DNA from 2 places in the Enterobacter kobei genome. Region 1 is predicted to be linked to the other one. Evidence: predicted binding sites of a transcription regulator. Region 1 holds the regulator's gene; the other holds the start of a gene.
What was found. Region 1 encodes CRP, which controls carbon source genes, mostly activating them, when cyclic AMP is high. Its sites were predicted from a motif close to ATGTGANNNNNNTCACAT; they were not measured.
Positions count from the first base shown of each region.

Region 2: BFV64_RS01465 (YjcB family protein) is a predicted target of CRP. The motif match lies at 2,417-2,434, and genes of this name have one in related genera.

Region 1 is NZ_CP017181.1:4,469,159-4,472,960, reverse strand. Features, by position in the region: gene BFV64_RS21790 (YccS/YhfK family putative transporter) at 1-1,441, opposite strand, end outside; gene crp (cAMP-activated global transcriptional regulator CRP) at 1,499-2,131, opposite strand; gene BFV64_RS21780 (OsmC family protein) at 2,443-2,847, shown strand; gene BFV64_RS21775 (phosphoribulokinase) at 2,934-3,802, opposite strand, start outside.
Region 2 is NZ_CP017181.1:304,759-308,560, reverse strand. Features, by position in the region: gene crfC (clamp-binding protein CrfC) at 1-769, opposite strand, end outside; one part of gene BFV64_RS01475 (IS1-like element IS1B family transposase) at 779-1,227, opposite strand; one part of gene BFV64_RS01475 (IS1-like element IS1B family transposase) at 1,227-1,476, opposite strand; partial or broken gene BFV64_RS01470 (CSS-motif domain-containing protein) at 1,525-1,968, opposite strand; gene BFV64_RS01465 (YjcB family protein) at 2,496-2,777, shown strand; gene ssb1 (single-stranded DNA-binding protein SSB1) at 2,837-3,364, opposite strand; gene uvrA (excinuclease ABC subunit UvrA) at 3,616-3,802, shown strand, end outside.

The DNA.
Region 1 (3,802 bases):
GTTCGCCGTTTAGCGTAAGCAGCTGAAGGGTATATACCGCCGTCACCGTAAAGCCCACCATCGCCCAGCCGTAGTTTTTGCGGATAATCAGGTAACTCACCAGCGTAATCACCAGCATCCCAGCCAGGGTATACCCCTCGGGAACGTGGAAGTGTAGCGTTACGCCCGCAATAATCAGCCCCGCCATCGTGCCGCCTGCCCGGTGCAGAATACGTACCCGCGTGGCGCCGTAGCCGTTCTGGGTGACAAACAGCACGGTCATTAAGATCCAGTACGGTTTCGGCAGATGCAGCGCCATGCCCATCAGACTGGCGATACTGAGCATAACGCTAATCCGCGCGGCATTGCGCAGGGCAGAAGACTTAAGAGAGAGATAGCTTCTGAGTGCTGGCAGGAGCGGCAGACGTTTTTGCTTATCCGCCATCAGGTCGCGGGGATACAGCGGGCGCTGGGTGCGCAGCACGCGGGCAATGCGGCTGAAGTGCCAGGCGGCAAACTGGCCGACCGGGTTATCCGGATGCTGACGAGCAATTTTCTCCAGCGCGCCGAGCTGTTTATCCATGTTAAAGCGCGTGGGGTAGCGGTGATAGAGAATGTCGTCCGCCAGCACCCGCAGGCGCGCGGAGACGGTCTGCGCATTCCAGCGGATCACCGCCTCGGCGTGGCTGCGCTCGACCAGCTTTTGCACCTCTTGTGGGTGATGAAGGCTCACGGAGATATGCTCCTGCAGATCCAGCCCCACCTGGAAGGTGCGCAGCAGGCGTTTATATTCGTGATTCTTGTTGGCGGCGAGCATATGCAGCTGCTGATAGCACTGGCTTATCAGATCCACCACCTTTTGCTGGCGCGTCAGCAGCGGCGGTAAGGATTTTTCCGGGTCGGTATGCTGGGTCAGCAAGGTGTATTTGGCTTCGCAGTAATCCGCAAGCTGCACATACAACAGGCTCAGAGATTCACGCAGCGGCTGTTCCCGCCACAGCCAGAACCAGAACCAGTTAAACAGCCCGTACCACAGCGTGCCGAGGGCGTAGATCAGCAGCGGCTCCCACACCGGCATATTCCCGGCGAGGCTCAGGGTGAAGATGGCGGCAATCAGTGAAGCGGGAAGCAGGCGGGCGTGCAGGGAACTGATTTCTGCGGTAACACCGAGGCTCATCGCCAGTACGGTCAGGATCAGCGGCAGCGGAATATCGCGCGCCAGTAAAAGCTGCACGGCGAGGCTACAGCCAGCAAACAGCGAACCGCCAACGATCAGGCGTTTGAAAAAGCGTTTATGCGGCGTGTCCAGACCGGCGATGTTGCAGCAGGCGGGAACGAGAGAAAACAGCAGACCCTGCTGGAGTTGTCCCAGAAGCAGGCCCACGGCCACAGGAAGGCACAACACCAGCGTTTGTCGCAGTGCGTAATTAACTTCCGGGTGATAGATCAGCCTGCGCCACATGGGGAATAGAGACAAAAACGGCGTGACACCTTGCGATGGCACGCCGTTTGAGCGGAATTAACGCGTTCCGTAGACCACGATGGTTTTACCGTGGGCAGAGATCAGGTTCTGATCTTCCAGCATTTTCAGGATACGACCCACCGTTTCGCGGGAGCAACCGACGATCTGACCAATTTCCTGACGGGTAATTTTAATTTGCATGCCGTCCGGGTGGGTCATGGCGTCTGGCTGTTTCGCCAGGTTCAGCAGGGTCTGCGCGATACGACCGGTGACGTCCAGGAAGGCGAGGTTACCCACTTTCTCGGATGTGACCTGCAGACGACGCGCCATCTGGGAAGAAAGACGCATCAGGATGTCAGGGTTTACCTGAATCAACTGACGGAATTTCTTGTAAGAAATTTCAGCCACTTCACATGCTGTCTTTGCACGAACCCAGGCGCTACGTTCCTGGCCTTCTTCAAACAGGCCCAGTTCACCGATAAAATCGCCCTGGTTCAGATAAGAAAGGATCATCTCTTTCCCTTCCTCATCTTTGATCAGCACTGCCACCGAGCCTTTGACGATGTAATACAACGTTTCCGCTTTTTCACCCTGGTGAATCAGCGTGCTCTTCGATGGGTACTTATGAATGTGGCAATGAGACAAGAACCATTCGAGAGTCGGGTCTGTTTGCGGTTTGCCAAGCACCATGCGCTGTTATCCTCTGTTATAAGCTGTCACCAGAGTCATCAGATGCATCCGGACTCTGGGGTTGCAATCGAATTCTTACCCATACCCTGGGAAGTCGGCTGTCGTAACGTTTCGCAGCCAGTAAAGTTTGATGTCCTCTGCATACATGTGTAACGTCAATGTATTACTGTAGCATCCTGAGTGTTTTAGCATAGCTTTCGCCGCGTGTCTCCTGGTGTCTCGCTTCAGCATGATGCAGGTCGCCTTCCGTTGCGAGAAATGTAACGCACGCGTAATCTGTCACCGAAAATGCAACGTTGGAGTCAAAGAATATGCAAGCGCGCGTGAAATGGGTTGAAGGTTTAACGTTCCTGGGCGAATCCGCGTCAGGGCACCAGATTTTGATGGACGGTAACTCCGGCGATAAAGCCCCCAGCCCAATGGAAATGGTGCTGATGGCGGCGGGTGGATGCAGCGCGATTGACGTGGTGTCGATTCTGCAAAAAGGTCGTCATGACGTGACGGATTGCGAGGTTAAACTCACCTCAGAACGTCGCGAAGAGGCGCCACGCCTGTTCACCCACATTAATCTGCACTTTGTGGTCACCGGTAAAGCGCTTAAAGACGCGGCGGTTTCGCGTGCGGTGGATCTGTCTGCGGAAAAATACTGCTCTGTGGCGTTAATGCTGGAGAAAGCGGTAAAAATCACGCATTCGTATGAAGTGATCGAGGCTTAATCTTTTGGCGGGTGGCGCTTCGCTGACCCGCCCTACAAAAGCATGAACGTAGGCCCGGTAAGCGCAGCGCCACCGGGCAGAACAACTCACGCAATCTGCTTCCCTTCCATCAACCGCTCCACCAGCGGCGTCATGATGAGCTCCATCGCCAGCCCCATTTTTCCGCCTGGTACCACTAACGTATTCATGTGCGAAATAAACGAGCCCTGCAGCATCGCCAGCAGCCAGGGGTAATCAATGCCTTCGAGATTGCGGAAGTGGATCACCACAAAGCTCTCGTCCAGCGACGGGATGGTTTTCGCCGCGAACGGGTTAGAGGTGTCCACCGTCGGCACGCGCTGGAAGTTAATGTGCGTGCGGGAGAACTGTGGCGTGAGGTAGTTGATGTAGTCTTCCATGGAGCGCACCACCGAATCCATCACCGCTTCGCGCGAATGGCCGCGCTCGCTCATGTCGCGCGTCAGCTTCTGGATCCACTCCAGGTTCACGATAGGCACCACGCCAACCAGCAGATCCACATGACGCGCCACGTCATGCTGTGGGGTGACTACGCCGCCGTGTAATCCCTCATAAAACAGCACATCGGTGGGTTCCGGCAGCGGCTGCCAGGGGGTAAAGGTGCCCGGCACCTGATTCCACGGCACAGCTTCATCATAGGTATGCAGATACTTACGCGATTGCCCTTTGCCGCTCTGACCGTACTCCAGGAAGGTTTGCTCAAGAAGGCCAAAGTCATTGGCTTCGGGACCGAAATAGCTGATGTGTTTACCCAGATCGCGCGCCTTACGGATCGCCATGTCCATTTCAGGTCGCGTATAGCGGTGAAAACTGTCGCCTTCGACCTCCGCCGCCCGGAGATTCAGTTGGGCGAAAATCTTACGAAACGCGAGGCTGGTGGTGGTCGTTCCCGCACCACTCGACCCTGTAACGGCAATAATGGGATGTCTGGCAGACA
Region 2 (3,802 bases), 720 kb from region 1:
CATCAGATATAGATTTAAGCTGGGTATAATCCATTACCGCCAGCACCGCCGATGCGCGGGCTAACTGCTCACTCAGCATTTTTTGCAGATGCGGCTGTCCGGCCTCATTAGGCCCAGGGGTATCGAGCAGCGTCAGTTGCCCGAGGTGGGCATCCAGACCCGCAAGATGCACGAACTCCACTTCAATGACCGGAATGTGTTCAATGGCCGCGTATTCTGAAAACGGAAACGCCACGCCCAGCGCCTGAGAGAGTCTTACCAGGTCATTGAGGCTTTTCAGGCAATGAAATATTGGCTGCGCTCCAAGATGATGCTTTTCAAAGGCTTCACCTTTTTCAATGCGTTCCAGCAGCGTATTCATGTCTTTATCAATTTCCAGATGCTGAGCCAGCTTCCCGCGATCGTAATCGCAGAGTTGTTTCTGCAGCAGCTGGATCAAATCATCAATAGGCGAGACATGTGAGAAATGGAGTACCGGCTCTTTCTGGCCTGGCGTATGACGAATCAGGGTAGGAAGCGCCGTCATTGGGCGGTTGCGATTAGGCAACACTTCGGTCCCCACAATGGCATTAATTGTGGTCGATTTCCCCGCTTTCATGGTACCAACGATAGCCAGAACCATTTCCAGACGTGTTATTTTGCGTAATTCATTATTCAGCATTGCCTGCTGCGCTTCGACACCCCGCGCACTAAAATGCAAAGGCAGAACGTTGTTCTTTTCACCCGTAATAGCGGCCGTCGTGTTCTCCAGCATCGCTGTCGGGGTAATGACTCCAACTTATTGATAGTGTTTTATGTTCAGATAATGCCCGATGACTTTGTCATGCAGCTCCACCGATTTTGAGAACGACAGCGACTTCCGTCCCAGCCGTGCCAGGTGCTGCCTCAGATTCAGGTTATGCCGCTCAATTCGCTGCGTATATCGCTTGCTGATTACGTGCAGCTTTCCCTTCAGGCGGGATTCATACAGCGGCCAGCCATCCGTCATCCATATCACCACGTCAAAGGGTGACAGCAGGCTCATAAGACGCCCCAGCGTCGCCATAGTGCGTTCACCGAATACGTGCGCAACAACCGTCTTCCGGAGCCTGTCATACGCGTAAAACAGCCAGCGCTGGCGCGATTTAGCCCCGACGTATCCCCACTGTTCGTCCATTTCCGCGCAGACGATGACGTCACTGCCCGGCTGTATGCGCGAGGTTACCGACTGCGGCCTGAGTTTTTTAAATGGCGGAAAATCGTGTTGAGGCCAACGCCCATAATGCGGGCGGTTGCCCGGCATCCAACGCCATTCATGGCCATATCAATGATTTTCTGGTGCGTACCGGGTTGAGAAGCGGTGTAAGTGAACTGCAGTTGCCATGTTTTACGGCAGTGAGAGCAGAGATAGCGCTGATGTCCGGCAGTGCTTTTGCCGTTACGCACCACCCCGTCAGTAGCTGAACAGGAGGGACAGCTGATAGAAACAGAAGCCACTGGAGCACCTCAAAAACACCATCATACACTAAATCAGTAAGTTGGCAGCATCACCGTCATTTTATAGCCAGTATAAAATGGCGTGTCGCGAAAATAATAGATAGCGATGTCAGGTTTACGGGTGTAATTGGCAATCGGGATCGCGTAAGGTTGGTCCGGTGTAAAAACGGTTGAACAAAGAAAATTCTGACCTTCTGCATAAATTAAATCAGCGACAAACAGGCGGCCACGCACAACGTTCAACATATATTGGCGATGTTCCGGTGTACAAAGTTTACCCTGATATTTTTCGGCCTCGTCCCGGGCCAGATCAACTTGTTGAATAACCAGTTCTGTTTTGTCTAAAGCCAGTTCAGCAAATGTACGGAGCTGAGCGCTTGTTTCCGACACGGCTCTTAGCTGGGCAAACCATAGGGCAAGCATCACCGGCAGCATAACTACCATGATGATCCCTACTACCCTGAGCATTTTGCGCCGCGCGCTACGATTCATTTCCCGCCCTATATCCCTGCATGTTGTACGCCTGTAGTAATGAAGGCCGGATGCTTTGTTAAACAGGTGATTACGTTGCATGAATCATGCGAAGTTAGCAACTGACTTTTAGTATTAAAAATCTTAAATTTCGTTATGACGATAATATTTTCCCGTAAGCTAAACTGTAAGTATTCGTTCCGTTTCAATTAAGGGAAATAATTATCCAGCGCACATGTGGGGTTTGAAGATAACACAACAGAGAATCGATGTTTTATAAATGCCCGGCTATTACCACATTATTTTCAGGATGAGCAAAAAATAACGTGCCACTTATAAAAACAACGTGGCTGGCCCATCGTGTGTCCGCTCAGCCAGGTATCGGGACCCAGGTACCCGGCACCATCGCCTTTTTTGCGTAATAAAATCCCCATTTTGAACGCTCAGACGCTGGCGAATAAATCAACAAATGTGATATAGTTCACACATATTCTGTAACGAGAAACACCGTTTCATTCAGTTCGTCTGTTTTGTAGAGGATGGGTTCTATGGCAACCATTACTACCAGCATGGTTCTCCTGCGCTGGCCTTTGTTGAGCGCGGTACTGATGTTTTTAGCCAGCACGCTGAACATTCAGTTTCGTAAATCTGACTACGCGGGTCTTGCGGTCATCAGCACTCTGCTGGGACTTGGCGCGGCTTGCTGGTTCGCAACGGGCCTGTTGGGCATCACCCTGCTGGATATTGCCGCTGTCTGGGAAAATATTAAAGTCGTGATGGTAGAGGCAATGAGCCACCAGCCACCAGACTGGCCAATGGTGATTACCTGATTCCTGTATAAACAAAAAACCCAGACGATGTCTGGGTTTTTTGTTTGAGCATCCGTTGATCAGAACGGGATGTCGTCGTCGAAGTCCATTGGTGGCTCGTTAGACGGTGCCGGAGCAGACTGCTGCTGCGGACGAGACTGCGCGCCGCCGCTGAACTGGTTGCCGCCCTGTGGCTGCTGAGGCTGACCCCAACCGCCCTGCTGCTGCTGACCGCCACCTGCTGGCGCGCCACCGCCCTGACGGCCGCCCAGCATCTGCATGGTACCGCCAACGTTTACCACAACTTCGGTGGTGTACTTCTCAGCGCCGGACTGATCGGTCCATTTGCGGGTACGCAACTGGCCTTCGATATAGACCTGAGAACCTTTACGCAGATACTCACCGGCAACTTCTGCCAGTTTGCCAAACAGCACCACGCGGTGCCATTCAGTCTGCTCTTTCATCTCACCGGTCGCTTTATCACGCCAGGATTCGGAAGTAGCCAGCGTAATGTTGGCAACTGCGCCACCACTCGGCATGTAGCGTACTTCCGGGTCCTGGCCCAGATTACCGACGAGAATCACCTTGTTTACGCCTCTGCTGGCCATGTTCGTGTCTCCTGAATACGTTTCTTAATAGTGTAAACGCGCGAGTGTACCATTTCCAGACGCCACTTTGATAGTTGCGTAGTATCTTCCAGAGTTCGCGCGCGAACTGAACATTGTTACACAGCGAATCAGAAAATGCATTCCAATACTGTATATTCAAACAGGTTAAATTGTGTCATAATTAGCCGTTTCTGACAGCCGTTTGTCCTTCAAACAAACCAGGCAATCCGTGTTTCAACCGGGAAAGGTGAATGGATAAGATCGAAGTTCGGGGCGCCCGCACCCACAATCTCAAAAATATCAACCTCATAATCCCTCGCGACAAACTCATCGTCGTGACCGGGCTTTCGGGGTCTGGCAAATCCTCACTGGCTTTCGACACCTTGTATGCCGAAGGACAGCGTCGTTACGTTGAATCTCTCTCCGCGTACGCGCGTC